Regions from separate parts of the Peribacillus sp. Bi134 genome, predicted to be linked through region 3. Evidence: riboswitches for the same ligand, from Rfam matches in the RefSeq annotation. Region 3 holds a riboswitch; each other region holds the start of a gene.

Region 1 (4,296 bases), on a different contig from region 3:
TGATAAGGTTGTTGGTTTCCAACCTAAAGAAGCACTTGCTGAACTTATTTCAAAACACGCGTAATAGTAGGTTAGCTAAAAAAAGCTTCAAGTCTGCGGACTTGAAGCTTTTTTCGCTATCTTGATATATAATAATTGTAAAAAAGGGAGAACAGGAGGCTGAATGCATGAATCAACAAATAAAGAATAAACTTGCCCTTCTTCCCGATCAACCTGGTTGTTATTTAATGAAAGATCGTCAGGGAACGATCATCTATGTAGGCAAAGCGAAAGTGTTGAAAAATCGTGTCCGTTCTTATTTCACGGGATCTCATGACGGAAAAACATTCCGGCTCGTGAATGAAATTGAGGATTTCGAATATATTGTCACCTCTTCCAATATCGAGGCTCTTATTTTAGAGTTGAACTTAATCAAAAAACATGACCCAAAATATAATGTCATGCTAAAGGATGATAAGACGTATCCCTTCATAAAGCTGACTGCGGAACGCCACCCACGTCTAATCATTACGCGAAAAGTCAAAAAAGACAAAGGTAAATATTTCGGTCCTTATCCGAATGCATTTGCAGCTAACGAAACGAAAAAATTGCTCGACCGCATCTATCCCCTAAGAAAATGCAATACTTTACCTGATCGCGTTTGTCTCTACTATCACCTTGGCCAGTGCCTGGCCCCATGTGTATATGATGTAGAGGAACAGGAATATAAAAAAATGGTGGATGATATCAACAGGTTCTTGAACGGTGGGCATACTGAAATAAAAAAAGAACTGACTGAAAAAATGCTGGAGGCATCGGAAGATCTCGATTTCGAGAGGGCCAAGGAGTTCCGCGACAAAATTGCCCATATCGATATTACGATGGAGAAGCAGAAAATGATGACGACAGATTTCATCGACAGGGATGTATTTGGTTTTGCCTATGATAAAGGCTGGATGTGCGTTCAGGTATTTTTTGTCCGGCAGGGTAAATTAATAGAAAGGGATGTTTCACTTTTTCCGGTCTACGATGAACCCGAACAGGAACTTCTTACATTCCTCGGTCAGTTTTACGAGATTACGAACCACTTTAAACCAAAGGAAATCTTGCTGCCTGAATCAGTGGATGCCGAAATGGCCGAAGGGCTGCTTGGTGTCAAAACGATTCACCCGAAACGGGGAGCGAAAAAAGACATGCTTAAATTGGCGAATAAAAATGCCTCCATCGCGCTTCAGGAAAAATTCTCTTTGATTGAAAGGGATGAAGAAAGAACGATCAATGCGGTGGAAAACCTCGGGAAGCAACTGGGTATCTACACCCCGCATCGAATTGAAGCTTTCGATAACTCCAACATCCAGGGAAGTGACCCAGTTTCCGCTTTAGTCGTGTTCATTGATGGAAAGCCGGAAAAAAGGGAGTACCGCAAATATAAGATCAAGACGGTCCAAGGGCCTGATGATTATGAATCGATGCGTGAAGTGGTCAGAAGAAGGTATTCACGGGTATTGAAAGAAGGGCTGCCGCTTCCGGACTTGATCATCATTGATGGCGGAAAGGGACATGTGGAAGCCGTACGGGATATTCTGGAAAATGAATTGGGCCTTGATATTCCACTTTCAGGCCTCATTAAGGATGAAAAGCATAGGACCTCGCAATTGATGATCGGAAATCCGCTTGAAATCGTACCTCTTGATTCACGGAGCCAGGAATTTTACCTATTGCAAAGAATTCAGGATGAAGTGCATCGGTTCGCGATTACATTCCATCGTCAGCTACGCGGGAAAAATGCAGTTCACTCCCAGCTTGATGATATTCCAGGAGTCGGGGAAAAGCGAAGGAAGCAATTATTAAGGCATTTTGGATCATTGAAGAAAATCAAAGAGGCAACCGCCGAGGAAATCATGGAAGCTGGCATGCCAAAAGGGGTAGCAGAGGGAATCGTTAGAAAATTACAAGAATAATCTTGCTACCGATAAATCTCTATGCTATGATTAAAAAGAATTTTTAACTAGACAACTTAAAAGTGCTGATAGAGGTGCGGAATTCAAGAGTAAAAACCTGGAGAAGTATGAGCTTCCATGAAAGGTTTTGAAAGGGGATGACGCCGAAGGAAGACAAGACTCATACCTTGTTTTCCTGGTCCGACATTTAATAAATGGCGGATTGTCAGGGTTTATACCCTGGAGAGCTATCTCACTGTGTTTACAGTATTTAGATATGTGATCACAGCAATGAGATATTTCTCATTGCTTTTTTTATTGCCTAAAAAGGTAGAGAGGGTGCATGAGGATGGCATTAATCGTTCAAAAATTTGGCGGAACATCCGTCGGAAGCGTAGAAAAAATCAAAAATGTTGCCAATCGGGTAATCGAGGAAGCGCAGAATGGAAATGAGGTAGTCGTCGTTGTTTCAGCCATGGGGAAAACCACGGATCAATTGGTTTCCATGGCCCGGGATATTTCCGGAACCCCGAGCAAGAGGGAAATGGATATGCTATTGACTACGGGGGAACAGGTAACGATTTCCCTGTTAACGATGGCATTGATTGAAGAAGGACATGAAGCCATTTCGTATACTGGCTGGCAGGCTGGCATGCAAACGGAATCCGTTCATGGGAATGCCCGGATTTTAAACATCGATGCCACGAGGATCCAAGCTCAGCTTCAGGAGAAGAAAATAGTGGTCGTGGCTGGTTTCCAGGGGAACGATGCAAATGGGGAAATCACTACCTTAGGGCGAGGCGGTTCCGATACGACAGCGGTTGCCATAGCTGCAGCGCTGAATGCGGATAGATGCGATATTTATACGGATGTAACGGGTGTTTTCACAACGGACCCTCGCTACATAAAAGGCGCACGAAAACTCCAATCGATTTCTTATGATGAAATGCTGGAACTTGCCAACTTGGGGGCGGGCGTCCTTCATCCAAGGGCTGTCGAATATGCAAAAAATTATCAAATACCGCTTGAAGTCCGTTCAAGCATGGAGAGAGAATCAGGAACGATCATTGAGGAGGAAGCAACTATGGAAGAAAACTTAATTGTACGCGGGATTGCTTTTGAAGACAGTATTACGAGGGTCACAATATATGGTTTGCCCCAATCACTTGGTGCATTATCCACAATCTTCACAACACTTGCGAAAAACCGGATTAATGTGGACATCATCATTCAAAGCATGACTGCCGAGGATACGACCAATCTATCTTTTTCCACAAAAAGTGAAGATACGGAAGCGGCCTTGATCGTGCTGGAAAATAATAAAGAACAATTGGGATTCGACCGAGTCGAAACGGAGAGCGGATTGGCAAAAGTGTCCATCGTCGGTTCTGGTATGGTATCCAATCCGGGAGTGGCTGCCGAGATGTTTGAAGTGATGGCCAATACAGGCATCCAGGTGAAAATGGTCAGCACATCGGAAATTAAAGTTTCGACTGTCGTCAATGAAAAGGAAATGGTGAAGGCGGTCGAATCTCTTCATGAAGCATTTAAACTAGGTCAGCATGCAAATGTGCTAGCTTAAGTGTCAGGAGTCCAATAAAAAACAGACTTCCGGTAAAAAGGGTAAGTCTGTTTTAAGGGCTCATTAGATTGGATCTCTGGGATCCCATTGGATGGTGAATATCACTTTTTTTGCGCGGCGTTTAATTTCTTCCGTTGATTCGCTGAGGAATTTTTTTTGCAGTGTAAACTGCTCGGCAAGGAAACCGGCTTCAAGTTGGAAGTGACAATCAGGGTGTAAATCCAGGCGGCGGCTGATTATTTCACCCGTCAGGGATAATTCCATCTCGTGTTTCGTATATTTCAAGATTTCCAGATTGCCCCATCCAGCGCTTTGGAAAAATTCAATCACTTCCTGATCGCCATTCAATGGGAATTTTCTTGCTAATTGTTTACCTGCCCAATAGAGGATTTGATTAGAGTCTTTTCCGAGAATATCGTTCAATAGAACTTCTCTGATTAATTCGTATCCGAAAGCTGGAACCAGGAATTCTTCAGTTTGAATTTCTTCAGTTTGAATCTCTTCTTCTATCGCAGCAGCAATATTTTTTTTCATAATTTATCGCCTCTTTCTGTAAATCTATTATAAACGTATTTCTTTTGCAAATTATACTGTTTTTTATTTATTTAAATAACAATTGGAAAAAAATGAGAAATTATATCGAGATATTAATAGTTAAATTAGAAATTTATTCAAAATATCATCTTGACATACAAAAAATAGCTAATTTAATCCAATAAAATCTATTCTGAAAAAGAGATTTCTTGTATCCGTTTTCTTGACGCATATAGAAGTCAGGAGTAAAATGGACATGTC
Region 2 (4,296 bases), on a different contig from region 3:
CTGTTGGTGATATGCAACTTTAAAGAAGAGCAGGCCTCCTATACTTTGCCTGAAGAGCTGCATGCATATTCTGCCACAAAGCTGATCGGCAATTATGATCAGGAGGAAGAAGGAATCTCCAGCAAACCCCTGCAACCATATGAATGCCGTGTTTATCAATTGAAATGAAAAAAGGACCTGTTCTTCTTCGATTAGGAAGAACAGGTCCTTTGCGTATTATTTTGATTTAAGGTCACATTCCTCAAGCGGAATGATTTTCGTTTTGTGCTTAATTTTATAGCCGAACCATAAGACGAAAAATAGAATCAAGCCAATGTAGGAAACGAACATTGAATTCCAGTCGATCCCATCGCTGCTGAAAGCTTGATAGCCTTGTCCGATAATAATGATAATACAAAGGACAAGTGCGAATATAGGCCCGAATGGGAAGCCTTTTGCCCGGAATGGTAAAGCATTCATATCAAGGCCTTGAGCTGCGTAGGCTTTGCGGAACCGATAATGGGCAATCGCAATCCCTACCCAGGTGACGAATCCCGCCATGCCTGAAGCGTTCAATAACCAGATATAAACGACGCCATCACCGAAAAACGAAGCTAAGAATGCAACGCAGCCAACTAAAGAAGTCACGATAAGGGCATTCACGGGTACTCCTCTTTTATCTAACTTGCCTAGGAATTTCGGTGCTTTACCATCACGTGCCAAGTCCCATAGCATACGGGTTGAAGCGTACATGCCAGAGTTACCGGCTGAGAGTACGGATGATAAAATGATCGCGTTCATGATGGATGCAGCAAATGCAAGGCCGGCCCTTTCAAATACAAGCGTAAATGGACTTACGGCAACATCTTCACTCAATAAACGTGAATCGGTAAACGGAATGATCATGCCAATTACAAAAATGGCTAAGATATAGAATAAGATGATACGCCAGAAAACGGATCTGATCGCTTTTGGGATATTTTTTTCTGGATCCTCACTTTCACCTGCAGTCACTCCAAGCAATTCCGTACCTTGGAATGAAAAGCCGGCAGCCATGAATACGCCTAGAATCGTGAAGAATCCTCCGTTAAAGGGACCTTCGCCCATTGTGAAATTGGAAAAACCGATTGGGTCTTTGCCACCCATGATTCCGAGAATGATCAGTACACCCGTGATCAAGAATATGACGACTGTCACGACCTTGATCATGGCAAACCAGAATTCTGTTTCCCCGAAACCTTTAACTGACATGTAATTGATAAGAAACATAATGATTAACGCAATGGCACTCCAGATAATTGAAGGGCTATCCGGGAACCAGAACTTCATAATTAAGACAACGGCTGCCAATTCGGCAGCAATGGTGATTGCCCAGTTATACCAGTAGTTCCAACCAATCGCAAAACCGAAAGACGGATCGACGAATTTGGATGCATAGACACGGAACGAACCGGCCACTGGCATGAACGCTGCCATTTCTGCAAGACTTGTCATTAAGTAATAAACCATGATGCCGATGATTGCGTATGCCACCAAGGCACCGCCGGGTCCGGCTGAATGAATGGCCCCGCCACTAGCTAAAAATAAACCTGTTCCAATCGTTCCACCTAATGAAATCATCATTAAATGACGCGCTTTCAGGCTCCTTTTCAGTTCAGTAGGGCTTGATGGTGATTGTGAATTTGACAATTGATGTTACACTCCTTTTTATTGGAAGGGAACGAAAAATAAAAAAACAGCAGTCGAAAAAGATCGACGGCTGTTTATAATAAACCCGTTTATCCTTCCGAAGATAGCTCCCCACGCTTTTCTGAAAAAACGTGACAGTGGTGTTCCTGTTCGGTTACACCGCCAGCAAGAATATACATGGAATATACCCTAACTTCGGCAACTTATCCTTTCAAACGGAGTCTTTAATTTTCCAGAATCTCGTCCGTTTTACTTTTATAAGCTGCAGCCTCTAACTCATCGGTAAATGAGGAAGTATTCAATTTTCTATAATCGTTTGCGTCAGTTTAATAGGTGACGTCGGACGATTGTACTCATGAAATTCATGCAATCGTTAATAGATTGCTAGTAATTGAGTAAACTTTACTATATCAAAATTATAAAATAACTTCTGGGATATCGCAATGATTATTTTAGGTGGTTATTTTTTCCTAGTTGAATGATGGCAGTAAGGAAGAATTCAAGTGACGATATACTAAAATAAAGCATCCTGATAACTAAACGGTTTTCCTTTTTATTAGGGCGTAGTCCAGTTTTACATGTTTGACCTCTCCAGGATTCTCAAATAGGTCCACTGCCATTTTCCCAATCCATTCCAGCGGTAAGGAAATGGTCGTGATGTCGAGCATTTCGCCAAGGCTATCATTATTGAAGCCGAGAATGGCCACATCTTCCGGTACCCTTATACCCGATTTCTTAGCGGTAAGAATGAATCCTGCCGCCGTGTCATCATTCGTGATGATGATGGCTTCAGGTTTATCCATCATCGAATTCCATTCCTGAAACAATTGTTCACCGTCTTTGATGTGATAACTGCCTTCAAACAGCCATTCTTTATTGTTTATCAGTTGATGTTTACTCATGATATCGTTAAAGGCTTTTGTGCGGTGGGAACTATTTCTGCTTTTTTTACGGCCGAGGCTGTATCCGATTTTCTTATATCCTTTAGCGATCACGTACTCAAGGGCACAGGAGAAAGCTGCATAATGATCAATGCTGATGGATGAGAATTCAGCCTGAGCTGTATCTTCACATAAAATAATCGGTCCGTATTTTTGATATTCCAAGAGGATTTTCATTTCTGAAATCCTTGAACAAACGATAATGCCATCGAGCTGCTTCATTTGCAGCATATTAAAAGCCTGGATTTCTTTCTCTCTATCATAATTTGTTTGAAAGATGACGATATGACAGCCGATTGCATTTGCCTGTTTAGTGATTCCGTTAACGATTGCCCCGTAATATGGGTGATTGTTGAAGGGGATGATGATGCCGATAAGATTGGTCTTGCCTTTTGAAAGATGAATGGCGTTGATGTTTCTCGTATAATTCAAACGATTGATCGCTTCTAAGACGCTCTTTCTTTTATCGGGGCTTACATATGGATGATCATTCAATACACGAGACACTGTTGAGACAGATACACCAGCACATTGAGCTATTTCTTTAATATTTGTCATGGTATCACCGTTTTTTCTTTTTTTTTATTGTACAGTATGAAACCCATTTCAGGGCAAGGGAACAGTGTGGGACTGCTGAAGATTTCTTCAAATAAGGTCTTGTTCTGGTATTGGTTTCATCCTTTAAGATTTGTTTAAGTCTTAGAGGAGGAGGAAATCATGATGTTCCAAACTTTAATCACCCTGGTTGTGCTTTGCGGAATCGAATTGGGATTTGCGTACTTGGCAATTTCATTGAAACAGGAAAAATGAGTGGCAATGCCAGTCAAGAATTCCGCGGTATTACCACGTTTACTCGTGAATTTTGGCATTTTACTCGTGAAATTCACACATTTACTCGTGAATTTCATGTCGTCCAGAAATAGCTCCCCTATATTATATTCACCATTAAAACTCCACAATATAAATATAACTTCATCGTTACGTATCATGTACGGAATGACTGGCTGTCAGGGAGCTCCCTAGTGAGATTCCTGACAGTTTTTATTGTGTGTAAAAGTCATTCGCCTTTTTGAAATGTTTAAAAAATAGTTGCACTTTTTTTGTATATTTGTGTATAGTATAAAATAAGTTGTGTAGAGGAAACTTTTTAGCATTTACGACAATGTAAAAAAATTTACACTTAATTTTGCGTTCGGCAAACATTTTTAGGGAAATGAAAAAGAGGAGGGAATATGGATGGGTTTTCTAAAATCTATTGGGGGTGTGCTTGCTGCATTGCTGATTTTAACGGGGTGCGGTAATGATACAGCCGATAGGGATAAAGGCAATGGCAAGCTAAATGTCGTTACAACAACGGGAATGATTGGGGATTTGGTTGAGAATATCGGCGGTAAACATGTCGAGGTCACCAGTTTAATGGGACCGGGAGTCGACCCCCATCTATATAAAGCGACACAGGGTGATGTTAAGACACTGGATTCGGCTGATATGATTTTTTATAACGGATTGCATCTTGAAGGGAAAATGACGGATATATTTGAAATGATGAGTAAGGATAAACCGACGATTGCCGTAACGGAGGACTTTAAGGAGAACCAGCTTCGTAAAGTGAGTGCAACGGACCATGATCCCCACGTATGGTTTGATGTAAAGCTTTGGATCGTTGCGGCGGAGGCAGTTAAGAAAG
Region 3 (4,296 bases):
CAGTCGATTCACCTTCTGTTACTAAAGAAGGAGAAGCTTGTGCCGAGACCATTTCCAGGGCTTTTGTCTGACCATCAGCCAGTAACACCTTTTTACTGCTATTGTTAAATGAATCTAGTGCTTGTACCTTAATTTCATAATCAGTACCTGGCTTAAGTCCAGCAACAGGGAACTCTAAATTCTTTGGCACAGGATCATAATAGAATTCAGAAAATGCGGTGAAATCTGCGTCCATCTCCCCTGTTTCCTTGTTTTTGGCTGTAATGTGATATGAATGTACGAGTGCGTTATCTTTTGCCTGTGGAAATGTTACATTTAAACTTCTTAGTGTAGATTTTTCTTCTACAATCGAAGCCTTATCTTTAACTGCAAAAACCGGTGGTAACTGATCTCGATCGTCTGTATATTTAAATTTATTTTTTTTAGAAGGATTTTTTATTACCCTTGGTTTTCCTGTCCAATCGTCTTTATGAAAGTCACGTTTTTTAATGACAACTTCATTATTATAAACTTCTACAATCATTCCTTGACTAATATCCCGATATCCTTCTGGATGGAACCCTTGAAGTTTACCTGGCTCCAATTCCAAATAACTTACAGAAGACGTGCCAACTGACGTAAAGTCTTTTTGATGAATCGTTCTCGGGTCTTCGAGTGGATAATGAGAATGGCCTGAAAATGTAATAACCTGTGGATGTTTCTTTAAAGTATCATATAAAAGTTCTTTATTTTCCTGAGTTCCCCACAAGTCACTTCCATACACAGTGTCTTTAATGTGTTGATGAAGAAAAACAAAGATTGGTTGGTCCGGATTCTCTTTTTCTGCTGCAGCTAACTTTTCACCTAGCCAGTTAATTTGATTAACGGAATATAAACCATGCGTATTACCATTTTCCGGACTTAACGTAATAAAATCATATCCATTTACTTTTTTATGATAGTAAAGAGAATCCATTCCTGTTTTCTCGAGAAAACGATCTTGTGCCTTTTCAACGGAAAGTCCATTCCAATAATCATGGTTCCCCATTGTAAACATGGATTGGACACCACCTTGTTTCTTCTCATTATAAATGGAGAAGAACTTATCATATTCAGTAGCGTATCCATAGTCCGTTAAATCCCCAACGACAACAAAAGCATTCTGTCTAGGCGCAGCTTTATTTAATTGATCCATGGCTGTTCTGAACTTGTTCATATCAGCTGTTGATCCATCATCAATATGCACATCACTGATTACTGGAAAAACGAGCTCTGGTTTACGTTTATTATCTGAATTTGAAGATTCCGAGAATGCTTGTACACTTGATAAAGAAGTTGTTAATCCTACCGTTACAACTGTCAGCATTGCTGCAAATTTATTTTTCCCTTTCAAAATCAATACCTCCTATTTATCGTTTAGCTAATTATGTATTTTTTAAACAGATCAACAACTATCCTCCTTGTTTATAAATTTTTAAGGTGTTTACCAATTAAAATAGTAACTTTACATTATTAATAAAATATAAGACCAATGTAATTTATATATTAATAAATCAAAAAAGGACTAAGGCCAGTATTAAGTTCCATTCACTTTTGTTTCGTTTTTGGTATTGATTTTCAATTTCTTAATGGGAATGGGGTACTATCCCTCAACTACGTAGTTACCCGTAAAATGGTAATATTTATACAGATGGTAAATGATTCCACAGTGCATAGAAATACCAATTTTCATATGGTAAAGTCTAGAAGAAGGAAAGGAGAGAGGTTATTATAAAAAATTATTAAATATTGTGATGGTAATAACTCTTGTCTTTGGACTGTTTTTTGCGATTGCACCGATGAATAAAGCATTAGCATTGTCCTACGATAATACAAACCCTTATTCGACAGGTTGTGCTTCTAAAAGCTCAATCACCTATGAAACAGAATATATCTATAAAACTATTAATGTAGAGATTACATAATCTAAAAAAGATGAATCCAGCCCTATACCGTATCCATTTTCATTGATTATTCATGTATTCTAAAAAAAATTCTCTAAATTGCCTTGCAATAGAAAGGATTCCTTGTTATATTACAGTCAATTAAATATTTTCTTACTTCATACTTTTGAAGTGAGGATAGAGGAGCAAAAACCATTAGTACACATTTTGAGGAGAATGAGATCCTATGACTATTGTGGAAAGGGGAATTTGCCGAAGCCGAAGGAATCTCATGTTCTTGAAGCTGGTTCTGCTATTGAATAAATACAGGACTGTCATATAGGAAACTATATGGAGGGCTATCTTATGCGCGGAAACATTTTTTTGATAAATATTGTTTCTACTGCAGCAGCGAATCCTCGTTGTTGCTTTTTTGCGTTTACTCCTGAATGGCCCACCACCTCTGAATATTTTTAAAAATCATACAAAAGGGTGTGAAGTTATGAATTTTGGCCAAGTTTTAACCGCAATGGTTACCCCGTTCAATCATAATGATGAGGTTGATTTTAATGCTACGAGAACTTTAGTAAACTATTTAATTGCTAATGGCTCTGATGGATTAGTAATAGCTGGTACAACTGGAGAGTCCCCTACATTAACAACAGAAGAGAAACTAGATTTATTCAAAATTGTTGTTGAAGTTGTTGATGGAAGAGTTCCTGTCATAGCTGGAACTGGCTCAAATAACACGAAAGCTTCCATCAACTTAACAAGGCAAGCTGAGGCAGCAGGAGTCGACGGAATAATGCTCGTTACCCCATACTATAACAAGCCGTCTCAAGAAGGATTATTTCAGCACTTTAAGGCTATTGCCCAATCAACATCTTTACCGGTAATGCTCTATAATATTCCAGGACGAAGTGTTGTAAACATGTCAGTAGAGACGATTGTTAACCTCTCAAGAATCAACAATATTGTGGCAGTAAAAGAGGCAAGTGGTGACTTAGATGCCATGGCACAAATCATAAGCAAAACAACTGGTGATTTTACATTGTACAGCGGCGATGATGGGTTAACATTACCGGTTTTAGCCATCGGTGGAACAGGAATTGTTTCGGTTTCTTCACACATAATTGGTAATGAAATGCAAGAAATGATAAATAGCTTTAAAAATGGTGATGTCCATGGTGCTGCCGCTACACATCGTAACCTTCTTCCAATCATGAAAGCATTATTTGCTGCACCAAGCCCCGCACCAGTAAAATCAGCATTAAATATGCGGGGGTTAAATGTTGGAGGTGTCCGGTTACCATTGGTCCCTTTAAACGATGAAGAAAAAAGAGCACTACAAATGGCTCTACAACCTAGAAACGAAGAAGCTGTTTTGTTAAATAAATAAAGATAATGATTCATTCAGCATACTTTAATACCGTTTTTCTAATTAGAGACCATAATAAACGGGATAAAATTTTAAAAAGCAGTGCAGCTCATAAAGAGTGCACTGCTTTTTAATCGATCCACGGCTCAGTGCTTAAACTGGTAAGAATAATCTTAAATGACTCGTTCCTTGGGATCCAATCTATAAAGGACTTCATTTTCTTATTTCTTCTACCTTTTCTCTCTCTCTTGTTCTATAAAACACGTTCGATAAAGTGTACTTTTACGAACGGGACTTTTCTTCCCATATAGGTAAAACAGTTGAATATTTAATTTCTCTAAGAGCTAGGCTAGTTTGAATTTTTGTTATGCCTAGTTTATTTAACTTTCTAATAAATATTTCTAATTCCTTCCGATCTTTATTAGCCACTTTTAGAAGATAATCATACTCACCAGTTAAACAATGACACTCTAATACTTCTGACATAGAAGCTAATGCCTTTTCCAAAACTTCCAGTTCTTCAGCTTGATGTATATTTGTACTAATAAAAATGAAACATAATAAATCAAAACCTAGCTTCTCCTGGTTTAAAATTGCTACTTGTCCATTAATAAACCCTTCATTTTCCAAACGTTTTATCCTTGAATGTATAGCTGGGGGAGATAACTTGACACGCTTTGCAAGCTCAGTATTACTTAACTGTGCATCCTTTTGCAGTAAATCTAAAATTTGAATATCAACATTATCTAGAACCTTGCTTACGATAGATTCCACTTATAGTCACTCCTTTTACAAATGTTCCAAAAATAGTATCACTTCAATAGCAAAACAAAATTTTATTCTGTTTATCGGCAATATTTATTAATATTATTCTAAGTTTCTTCTATTATACAAAATAATATATTAATAACGATCTAAAATGTTAAAATTATTAATAAATAAATGCCATTGTGCACAATGGCTTCGATCCTTTTACTTAAACAGTGAAAGATGTAAAGGAGCAGAATGAAATGCAAT

Evidence for each region. Region 3 has a riboswitch for lysine ahead of dapA (4-hydroxy-tetrahydrodipicolinate synthase). Riboswitches for the same ligand answer to the same signal wherever they lie in the genome.
Region 1: another riboswitch for lysine. It lies ahead of LQ188_RS10575 (aspartate kinase); the one in region 3 lies ahead of dapA (4-hydroxy-tetrahydrodipicolinate synthase).
Region 2: another riboswitch for lysine. It lies ahead of LQ188_RS05030 (amino acid permease); the one in region 3 lies ahead of dapA (4-hydroxy-tetrahydrodipicolinate synthase).

The regions. Positions count from the first base shown of each region.
Region 1 is NZ_CAKKLN010000004.1:403,975-408,270, forward strand. Features, by position in the region: gene trxA (thioredoxin) at 1-64, shown strand, start outside; gene uvrC (excinuclease ABC subunit UvrC) at 168-1,940, shown strand; lysine riboswitch at 2,002-2,178, shown strand; gene LQ188_RS10575 (aspartate kinase) at 2,269-3,501, shown strand; gene LQ188_RS10580 (YslB family protein) at 3,565-4,035, opposite strand.
Region 2 is NZ_CAKKLN010000002.1:435,522-439,817, forward strand. Features, by position in the region: gene LQ188_RS05025 (alpha-glucosidase) at 1-168, shown strand, start outside; gene LQ188_RS05030 (amino acid permease) at 217-1,668, opposite strand; lysine riboswitch at 1,765-1,950, opposite strand; gene LQ188_RS05035 (LacI family DNA-binding transcriptional regulator) at 2,205-3,167, opposite strand; gene LQ188_RS05040 (zinc ABC transporter substrate-binding protein) at 3,846-4,296, shown strand, end outside.
Region 3 is NZ_CAKKLN010000001.1:337,392-341,687, reverse strand. Features, by position in the region: gene LQ188_RS01655 (metallophosphoesterase) at 1-1,372, opposite strand, end outside; lysine riboswitch at 2,093-2,271, shown strand; gene dapA (4-hydroxy-tetrahydrodipicolinate synthase) at 2,404-3,300, shown strand; gene LQ188_RS01645 (Lrp/AsnC family transcriptional regulator) at 3,562-4,053, opposite strand; gene LQ188_RS01640 (DMT family transporter) at 4,290-4,296, shown strand, end outside.